One region of the Luteibacter sp. TLI7-4A genome, then DNA from elsewhere that is predicted to be linked to it. Evidence: riboswitches for the same ligand, from Rfam matches in the RefSeq annotation. Region 1 holds a riboswitch; each other region holds the start of a gene.
What was found. Region 1 has a riboswitch for cobalamin ahead of btuB (TonB-dependent vitamin B12 receptor). Riboswitches for the same ligand answer to the same signal wherever they lie in the genome.
Positions count from the first base shown of each region.

Region 2: another riboswitch for cobalamin. It lies ahead of metE (5-methyltetrahydropteroyltriglutamate--homocysteine S-methyltransferase); the one in region 1 lies ahead of btuB (TonB-dependent vitamin B12 receptor).
Region 3: another riboswitch for cobalamin. It lies ahead of ACR9Y6_RS15610 (TonB-dependent receptor domain-containing protein); the one in region 1 lies ahead of btuB (TonB-dependent vitamin B12 receptor).

Region 1 is NZ_JBPGWO010000001.1:3,854,202-3,857,476, forward strand. It holds partial or broken gene ACR9Y6_RS16830 (acyltransferase family protein) at 1-874, shown strand, start outside; cobalamin riboswitch at 874-1,106, shown strand; gene btuB (TonB-dependent vitamin B12 receptor) at 1,227-3,101, shown strand; gene ACR9Y6_RS16840 (hypothetical protein) at 3,127-3,275, shown strand, end outside.
Region 2 is NZ_JBPGWO010000001.1:2,789,573-2,792,847, reverse strand. It holds gene metE (5-methyltetrahydropteroyltriglutamate--homocysteine S-methyltransferase) at 1-1,316, opposite strand, end outside; cobalamin riboswitch at 1,511-1,726, opposite strand; gene ACR9Y6_RS12375 (aldo/keto reductase) at 1,814-2,794, opposite strand.
Region 3 is NZ_JBPGWO010000001.1:3,548,742-3,552,016, forward strand. It holds gene ACR9Y6_RS15610 (TonB-dependent receptor domain-containing protein) at 1-1,195, opposite strand, end outside; cobalamin riboswitch at 1,340-1,583, opposite strand; gene ACR9Y6_RS15615 (TonB-dependent receptor) at 1,826-3,275, shown strand, end outside.

The DNA of each region.
Region 1 (3,275 bases):
GCGCCGTGCCGTACGCATCCTGCCCGCGTTCTTCATGGTGCTGGCGCTGTACGCGTGGTGGCCCGCATGGAGGGAGACATCGGGAATGCAGCCGCTATGGCAGTTCCCCACCTTCACCTTCAACCTGATGTTCGACAACGGCGAGAACTACGCCTTCTCCCACGTATGGTCGCTTTGCGTGGAAGAGCACTTCTACCTCGTGTTTCCCATCCTCGCCTTCGCCCTGACGCGCAAGCCAGCGGCGTGGAAGTTCGCCGTCGCGTGCGCCGCCGTGGTCGTCGGCGGCATGCTCGTGCGCAGCTGGTCGTGGACGCACTGGTTCGCCCCGGCCCAGGCGGCGGGCGATAACGTGGGAACCGTCTATCTGCGCTACCTGTACTACCCCACATGGGCCCGCCTCGATGGCCTGCTGGCCGGTGTCGCTCTCGCCGTGTGCGGCGTGTATCGGCCGTGGGCCATGGCGTGGTTGCGGACGCGGGTGAACGCGGTGCTCATCCTTGGCGCACTCCTGCTCGCGTCCGCGCTCGTGCTGTTCGATGGCGCGCGCACCGGGTTCTGGCCCTGCGTCGCCGGCTATCCGCTGATCGCGCTGGCGATGGCCGCCTTCGTGACCGCCGCCAGTGGCGACACCTGGCTGGCGCGGCTGGATATCCCGGGTGCGGATTGGCTGGCGCGCGCCTCCTACAGTCTCTACCTCAGCCACAAGGGTGTCTTCCACCTCGTGCAGTCCGCCCTGGACGGCCAACTGGCCGACCATCGATTCCTGCGTTTCGCCATCTATGCGGCCGCGACCCTGGCCGGAGGCGCCGTCCTGCACTACGCGGTCGAGCGGCCCTTCCTGCGTTGGCGGGACAAGCGCGCCGCGCGTTCGGCTACACTGTCGGCGCCCAAGGTGATCCACGGCGTCAGCGCCGGGGATTGAAACGGGAATCCGGTGACGTGCGCGGCCTGCCAAGGGGTCGCCGCCATTCCGGAGCTGCCCCCGCAACGGTAGGCGAGCAAAAGGTCGGCATCGAGCCACTGTGCCAAGGCATGGGAAGGCGCCGTCCCCGCAGGGATTCCCTGCGCTCGCGAGCCCGGAGACCGGCCTCGAGGTACACCGGACAGGCGGAGGGCCATGTCGTGGGTGGCCGACAGCCTTCCGCCGCCGGCGATCCCGCCATCCCGCTTCCTGTCCCTCGCCATTCATGCCGCGCGGGTAGGCGCGGTGAGCAGGGAGTCACCCCGTGTCATTTCGTTCCTCCAGCCTCGCGGTCGCCATCGCGGTGGCTTTCCTCACGCCGGCCGCGGCGTTCGCCGATGCGTCCACCGACCTCGACCAGGTCGTCGTCACCGCCAGCCGCACCGACCAGGCCCTCAACCAGGTGCTCGCCGCTTCCACCGTGATCGACCGGGCCGAGATCGAGCGGCTGCAACCGCGGTCGCTGGCCGACCTGCTGCGCGGTACGCCGGGCGTCTCGATCGCCAACAACGGCGGCCCGGGCAAGGCCACCTCGGTGTTCCTGCGCGGCACCGAGGCCGACCACGTGCTCGTCCTGGTGGACGGCGTGAAGATCGGCTCGGCCACCTCCGGCACCGCGGCGTTTCAGGACATCCCGGTCGACCAGATCGAGCGCATCGAGATCGTGCGCGGCCCGTATTCGAGCCTGTATGGCTCCGACGCCCTCGGCGGCGTCATCCAGATATTCACCCGCCATCCCGAGGGTGGCTTCGTCCCCCATTTCTCCGTGGGCGTGGGCAGCTACGACACGCTGCGCGGTTCGGCGGGCTTCGCCGGCCGTGGTGCCCAGGGCTGGTACGCGGTGGAGGCGAGCCACGACCAGACCGATGGCATCAACGCCTGCCGGGGCAAACCCAGCCCGGGCGGTGGCGGCTGCTTCACCTATGAGCCGGACAAGGATGGCTACCGTAACAATGCGCTGTCGTTGAAGGGCGGCTGGCGATTCGACGAGCAATGGGATGCGGACGCCAACGCCACGCGCACGGAAGGACGCAACCACTACGACGGCACCAGCAGCAACTTCGCCGAATCGGCCACCCAGGTCGTCGGTGGCCGCCTGCGTTACAAGCCATCGCAGGACATGTTGTTCACCGCCAGCCTGGGCCGTAGCGAAGACCTGTCCACCGATTACGAGAACGGCGTCTACGCCGATACCTTCAACACGCATCGCGACGTCGCGTCCGTGCAGGCCGACCTTGGCCGCGTGGGCGGTGGCACCGGCCTCACCACGCTCGGCTTCGACTGGCAACGCGACCGCGTCGTCGGCAATACCGACTACCTGGTGGACGCGCGGCGCAACCACGCGTTGTTCGCGCAGTGGCAGCAGGAGTTCGGGGCCAGTTCGGTACAGGCCAGCCTGCGCCGCGACGAGAACAGCCAGTTCGGCGGAAAGACCACCGGCAGCCTGCAGTACGGTTACGCGCTGACGAAGACCCTGCGCGTCACGGGCAGCTACGGCACCGCGTTCAAGGCACCGACGTTCAACGATCTCTATTACCCCGACTACGGCAACCCCGACCTCGGCCCCGAGACCTCGCGGAACTGGGAACTGGGTGTGCGTGGCACGCCTGGCTGGGGCAACTGGTCGATCAACGCCTTCCAGAACAAGATCGATCACCTGATCGTATTCGACTCGGGCCTGAGCGGGCCGCTGTTCCCCTTCGGTGGGGCGAACAACATCGATCGTTCGCGCATTCGCGGTGTCGAACTGGCGGCGGACACCACGCTTGGCGATTGGCGCATCGCCGGCAACGCGACATGGCTGCAGCCGGAAGACGATAGCGACGATGCCTCCCACGGCAACCTGTTGCCGCGCCGCGCGCGCCGTACCGCGCATGTCGACGTCGACCGCAGCTTCGGCGCGTTCAGTGCCGGCGCGAGCGTGTTCGCCTCCGGTTATCGCTACGACGATACCGCCAATGCCCATCGCCTCGGCGGCTACGCGTTGACCGACCTGCGCATGGCATACGCCTTCGACGCGGCATGGAAGGTCGAGCTTTCAGCCAACAACGTCTTCGACCGCCACTACGAGACGGCCCGCTACTTCAACCAGCCGGGCCGCAACTGGATGCTGACGCTGCGCTACCAGCCCCGTTCATAACCGTGCATACATCGAGGTTCTTCCGATGAAATCGCTTTCGCGCCCCTTGTTCGCCGCCGTCGCCGCGTTGTTCGCCTTGCTCATGATCGGCACGCGCTTCTCCCATTTCGGTGACGCCTTGCACCTGCCCGACGCGTCGATGGCGCTGTTCTTCCTGGGTGGTCTGTACTTGCG
Region 2 (3,275 bases), 1.1 Mb from region 1:
AACGAGCCGATGGTCGTCGTCGGCAGGTCGGGCAAGCCGAACCGCTCACGCTGTACGGCGGCGCGGAACGGGTACGCCGAGCGGCGCCGGCCGAACTGCGCCGTGAGCTGGCGAACGCGTTTGCGTACCTCGTCACGCACGACCCCCGGCGCGGCCTGTCGCCCGGCGATCAGTATGCGCTGGCGCGCGAGCGCTTCCCGGGCGACTGCATCGCCCTGGACGGCGTCGGCGTAGTGGCGCAGCTCGGCGATTTTCTGCCGCGCGAACGACAACCACGTCGCGAGATTTCCGGGCAGGCGCTTTTCCTCGCCGGCATCCAGCGGCACGTGCAGCAAGGAGCACGACGTCGACAGCCACAAGCGCCCGTTGCCAAGGCGATCGCGTAGCGCCTGCACGCGAGGAAGGATGATCGAGGGGTCGCTCAGCCAGATGTTGCGTCCATCGAGAACACCCGCCGAGAGGACGCGGTCGGCCGGCAGCGCGTCGAGCACCGCGTCGAGTTGCTCCGGCGCACGTGCGAGGTCGACGTGCAGGCCGGCGACGGGCAGCGACATGGCGAGTTCGAGATTGCCGTCGAGTGAACCGAAGTAGGTCGCGACCAGCACCCGTACCCGTGACCGCGTGGCGACCCACGCATAGGCATGGCGAAAGGCTTCGCGCGTCGCATCGTCGAGATCGAGCGCCAGCACGGGCTCGTCCACCTGCACCCACCCGGCGCCTGCGTCGGCAAGGGCGTCGAGCACGCCGACCCAGGCGGGAAGGAGCGCATCGAGTAGTGCCAGCGGGTCGCTGCCATCGACCGCCTTGGCGAGGCACAGGAAGGTGATCGGGCCGAGCAGCACCGGGCGTGCGACGTGTCCCGCCGCGACCGCTTCGCGATATTCGTCCACGACCTTGCCGGGCCGGGCGGCGAACGTCTGGCCCGCCGATACCTCGGGGACGATGTAGTGGTAGTTGGTGTCGAACCACTTGGTCATTTCCAGCGCGGGCAGGTCGAAGCGATCGTCCTGCCTGCCGCGTGCCATGGCGAAGTAGCCGGCCAGCGGATCGATGTCGTAAAGCGGTCGGTAGCGTTCCGGAATGGCGTCCACCATGACCGCGGCATCGAGCACGTGGTCGTAGAGCGAAAAATCGTTCACCGAAACGCTGTCGGCACCCGCGTCCCGGGCGAGCGCCCAGTGCCGCGAGCGCAATTCACGGGCGATATCGAGCAGTTCCTCGGAGCCGATGTTTCCCTTCCAATGGGCTTCGAGCGCGCGCTTCAACTCACGGCGGCGGCCGATACGGGGAAAACCGGGGTAGGTGACGTGTGGCATGAGTGTTCCTCTTCGCAAGAAAGAGGAGGGAAGGGCGGCTCGTCGCATGACACGGACGTCGCCGGAGTAAACCCCTTGGGCGATGCCTGGGTCATGAGGGTTTGCCGTCGACCTTCGCCCCCGCGGGCGAACCGGGCCATGCCCCGGGAGGAGGCGACGGCCCAGGCCGGACGGAGCGGCGCACCCATGACGGCGCGTCGCTCCGGCTGGCGGCAGGTCTTCGGGCTCGTGGATGTGGCGCCGAGGCGCCTCCTCCCCCATCGCTTCCCGGATCGCCATCGATCCAGTGCCTGTGACGGGTTCGTCTCCACATACCGCTGCGGGGCAGCGCCGGATTCCCACCGGCTTCCCTCTTAGCTTTATCTTCCTATTCGAATAGAGAGATAAAGACCGCTAACGAGCGGGAAATTAGCCCTCTGGACGTCCAAAGTCAATGCGAAGGAGGGCACCTCTATTCAGAAGCGCCCCCGAGGTCGCCACGCGGCGGCCGCGGATGTCTATTCAAAGCCTTCGATCGGATGGGGACCGTAGGCGGCTTCCAGCATCGCCGTCTCCTCCGGGCTCAGCACGAGATCGATCGCCGCCACGGCATCGTCGAGATGATGTGGCTTCGATGCTCCCACGATCGGCGCGGTGATGCCTTCGCAATGGGCCACCCAGGACAAGGCCACCTGTGCACGCGGTACGCCGCGCCCCTCGGCGACCTTCTTCACCGCCGCGACGATCGCCTTGTCCGAATCGGCGGTCGCGTTGTAGAGCGTGCTACCGAAGACGTCGCTCTCCTGGCGGGTACTGGTTTCGTCCCAGTCGCGCGTGAGGCGGCCGCGCGCCAGTGGGCTCCATGGGATGACCGCGATGTCCTGGTCGATGCAGAACGGAATCATCTCGCGCTCTTCCTCCCGTTGCAGCAGGTTGTAGTGGTCCTGCATGCTCACGAACTCGGTCCAGCCGTGGAGGCGCGAGGTGTAGACCATCTTCGCGAACTGCCACGCGTACATCGACGACGCGCCGAGGTAGCGCACCTTTCCCGCCTTCACCAGGTCGTGCAACGCTTCGAGCGTCTCTTCGACCGGCGTGGCGTGATCCGCGCGGTGGATCTGCAGAAGGTCGATGTAATCGGTGCCGAGACGCTGAAGGCTGTCGTCGACGGAGTGGAAGATCGCCTTGCGCGAAAGACCGCCACCGTTGGGACCCTTGCGCCAGTGGAAGTACGTCTTCGTCGCGATCACGACTTCGTCGCGCCTCGCGAAATCCTTCAGCGCACGCCCGACGATTTCCTCGGAGGTGCCGTCGGAATACGCATTCGCGGTATCGAAGAAATTGATCCCGAGGTCGAGCGCCTTGCGGATGAAGGGGCGGCTCTGTTCCTCGTCGAGCGTCCAGGCGTGGTTGCCGCGATCGGGCACCCCGTAGGTCATGCAGCCGAGGACCAGGGGAGAGATGTCCAGGCCGGTACGGCCGAGTTTGACGTAGCGCATGCGGGGCTCCAAGACATGTGTGGACGGGGCGGTGTCCGGACGGGACATTTGTATAGCCACATACTGTAGATGCCGGGCGCCCCGTCGATCATGACAATCGCGTCATGTGAAACGTGGTCGCCACGGTAGCGAAGGCGGGTATGCCGCCTCCCCTTGAAACCGGCCCGGGCGTCCCTAACTTGGAGTCCAACGCGAAGACGGCGCGCCTTGCCGGTCAACCGGCCCGGGCGTAGCATTCGCCTCCTGTCACGAGAGCCAAGCCATGTTCCGCTGCAAGCACGATTTGATGCACGTCCCACCGATCGCCCCATGGGCGCGTCGCGGGTGCGCGCGTTCCGTGCCTGGCGGAGCTTCGTCGTAAGACGGCGCACCGGCTGCCAGGAACACCGAAAGCACCCGCAAGGGTGCTTTTTTTTGTCCCGATTTTCCCTTGCGAACCCACCGTTGGAGCAGCGTGCCATGAAGAACTGCCGCGACCCCC
Region 3 (3,275 bases), 310 kb from region 1:
CGAACTGGGTGTTGTGGTCGTGCCGCGCCGACAACTGGATCTCGTGCGGACCGAACAGGCCCTGGTAGAGCGCGAACACGCCGGTGTTGTTCCGCGAGTCCTTGAGGTAGTCCGTATCGCTTTTCAGCTTTTCCTGTTGGAAGTCGACGCCCGCACTCAGCGTCTGGCCCGTCGCGAGGGTGAAGTCGTTCTGCCAGGACGCCTGGTTGCGCTTCGAATAGAGGTAACCGACGCGAGCCTTGTCCACGCCGTAATGGACGAAGTCGAGGGTCTTGTCGGCTCCATTGAGGTAATTGTCGGCACGGTCCTGGTTCTGGCCCAGACTGAGCGACATGCGCCAGTTCGCCAGCACGTCGAACGCCAGCTTCGTGCCGGCCACCTGCTGCGAGCGCCGGGTCAGGTTCTGGAAGTCGCCGTCGTACTCGATGTCGCCCTTGCTGCGCAGCCAGCTGCCGGTCAACTCGGTGCCGTCGTCCCAGCGATAGCCGCCGGACAGCGCACCGTTGTACGTGCGGGAGGCATCGTGGTCGGGTTCGTCGGTGAAGCAGCCGGCGAAGGCGGCCGCGGCGCCGATGCGGCAGGCGTTGATGCCGGCCGTGTACTGCCCGCCCAGGCTGGCGTTGTACCAGCCGTGCTGGCTTCCGCCGGACACGCCCACCTGGCCCGCCGAGTAGCCATGGCTGCCACCGGTCACCGAGAGCGTCGGCGTGGGCGCTTCGCCGGCTTGCCCGTGGCGGGTGAAGATCTGGATCACGCCGCCGATGGCATCGGACCCGTACAGGGCGGAGCGAGGGCCGCGGACGATCTCGATGTGATCGATCTGCTCCACGGGAAGCTGCTCGTAGGCGGGCAGGCCGGCGCCCACGGTGCCCACGCGGACGCCGTCCAGCAGCACCAGGGTGTGCGACGAGTTGGTGCCGCGCATGAACAACGACGTCTGCTGGCCGATGCCGCCGGCATTGGCGATCGTCACGCCCGGCAAACCGGTGAGCAGGTCCTGCACGCTCACCGGCTGCAGGCGCTCGATGTCCTCGCGGGTGATCAGGGTGACCGGCGCGAGTACCTCGTCCAGTGGCGTGGCGGCGCGATTGGCGGTCACCACGACCGGATCGAGCCGGTCGGGCGCGGCTTCGTCGGCGGCGTGGGCCGCGGCGATGGACGACAACAGAGCCGCCGCGAGCAGGGTCTTCTTCATGGAACCGTCTTCCTCAGCCGCCGGGCGGCAATGTGCGAAGGACGCTCGAGGAGGACGTGCGACGAACGGCGAACGGGCGGAAACCCGGTGGCTGCCCGGATCCGCCCTCCGCGAATCGACCGAAACAGGGACGCCCGCCACATGGGGCGGGACGCTCATCGGGCCGGTCTCCGGACTCGCGCCAGCCACCGCAGGGTGGCGGAACCGGTGCCTTCCCGCTTGCGCAGTGGCGTGAGGCCGGTTCCATGAGAAAGGTCTGACGACCTACCCGGATGGACGCTTACCGTTGCGGGGGCAGTGCCGGCCTTGCCACGACGTGGCGCACCGGCTTCCCGTTTCATCCTCCCCGGCCTTGGCCGGTCGGGACACCCGAACCGGTCGATGGTACCCGTCGGGCCCCCGGCTGTCACGGATACTTAACGGAATTCTTAACGCGCACTTGACGGGCGCAAAATAATTCGATTACAACCGCAACCGATAGCCGTCGGGCGCAATAACTTGCGCACGGGGAGCATGGGCAGCCAGGGCCGCATCCGGGGGGATGGGTACCAAAGCCCATGAGACGGCATCGAAACGAGTTCGGCCACCTCTTGTGGCCGGCTTACTTGCTGTTTATCGGGGAGACAAGACATGCAACGTTCCACCAAGCGTACCGGCGTGCTGCGCCGATCGACCCTTTGCACCGCGCTCGCCCTCTGCTTCGCCAGCGGCGCCGTGCTCGCCCAGTCCAATGCTTCCGGTGTCGTCTTCGGCCGCGTCGCGCAGCCGGAAGGCGCCGTCATCCACCTGCAGAACCTGGATACCGGCCTGACCCGTGACGTCGGCGTCGACGCCGATGGCCGCTACCGCGCCAGCTCGCTGCCGGTCGGCCGCTACAAGGTCACCGTGGAGCGCGGCGGCCAGACCGTCGAGACCCGCGACAATGTCCAGGTGAACCTGGGCGGCGGCGTCGACGTGTCCTTCGCAGGTGCCTCCACCACCACCGCCGAGGCACAGAACCTCGAAGGCGTGCAGGTCACCGGCAACGTGCTTCCCGCGATCGACGTGTCGCAGGTGGACTCGCGCACGGTGCTCACCTCGGAACAGCTGCAGAAGCTGCCGCTCGCTCGTGACGTCACCGCCGCCGCGCTGCTCGCGCCGGGCGTCATCTCCGGCGACAGCCGCTATGGCAACGTGGCCTCGTTCGGTGGTTCGTCGGCTTCGGAGAACCAGTACTACATCAATGGTTATGCGGTGACCAACGCCCTCACCGGCCTGGGCTTCACCAGCCTCCCGTATGACGCGATCGACCAGCAGCAGATCTTCACCGGTGGCTACGGCGCGGAATACGGCCGCTCGACCGGCGGCGTGATCAACATCGTGACCAAGCGTGGCGGTAACGAGTGGAAGGGTGGCGTGGGCATGTATTTCCAGCCTTCGGCACTGCGCCAGAACCCCCGCAACATCTATCGCAAGAACGGCACGCTTTATCAGAACCGTTCGGGCAACAAGAGCACCGATACGCAGTACACCGGCTACATCAGCGGCCCGCTGATCAAGGACAAGCTGTTCCTGTTCGCGGCGGGTGACTTCACTCGCTCCAACAGCCAGATCACGAGCGTCGCCACCGCGCCGCAGCGGACGAACCAGGAGCAGAAGGCCACCAAGTGGATGGCCAAAATCGACTGGAACATCACCGACAACCATCTGCTCGAAGTCACTGGCCTCGGTGACAAGACGAACACCGAGCGTAGCGTCTACAAGTACAACTACGCGACGCGCAGCCGTGGCGCCTATATCGGCACCGACAACCTCAAGAACTTCGATGCCGGTCCGGGTTCGGCACCGGGTGGCGACGTCTACATCGGCAAGTACACGGGCTATATCACCGATGACCTGACGGTCAATGCCTTGTACGGACATACCCAGACGCGTCACGAGCGCAACCTGTCGTATTCCTCGAATCCGAATTGCCCCTGGATCACCGACAATCGCTCGGTCTCCACGCCGATCGTCGGTTGCGGCCTCGTCAACGGTACCGTCCTCGGCGAAGGCGCGAAGGACAAGACGCACGGCTATCGCCTGGACATCGAATATCGCG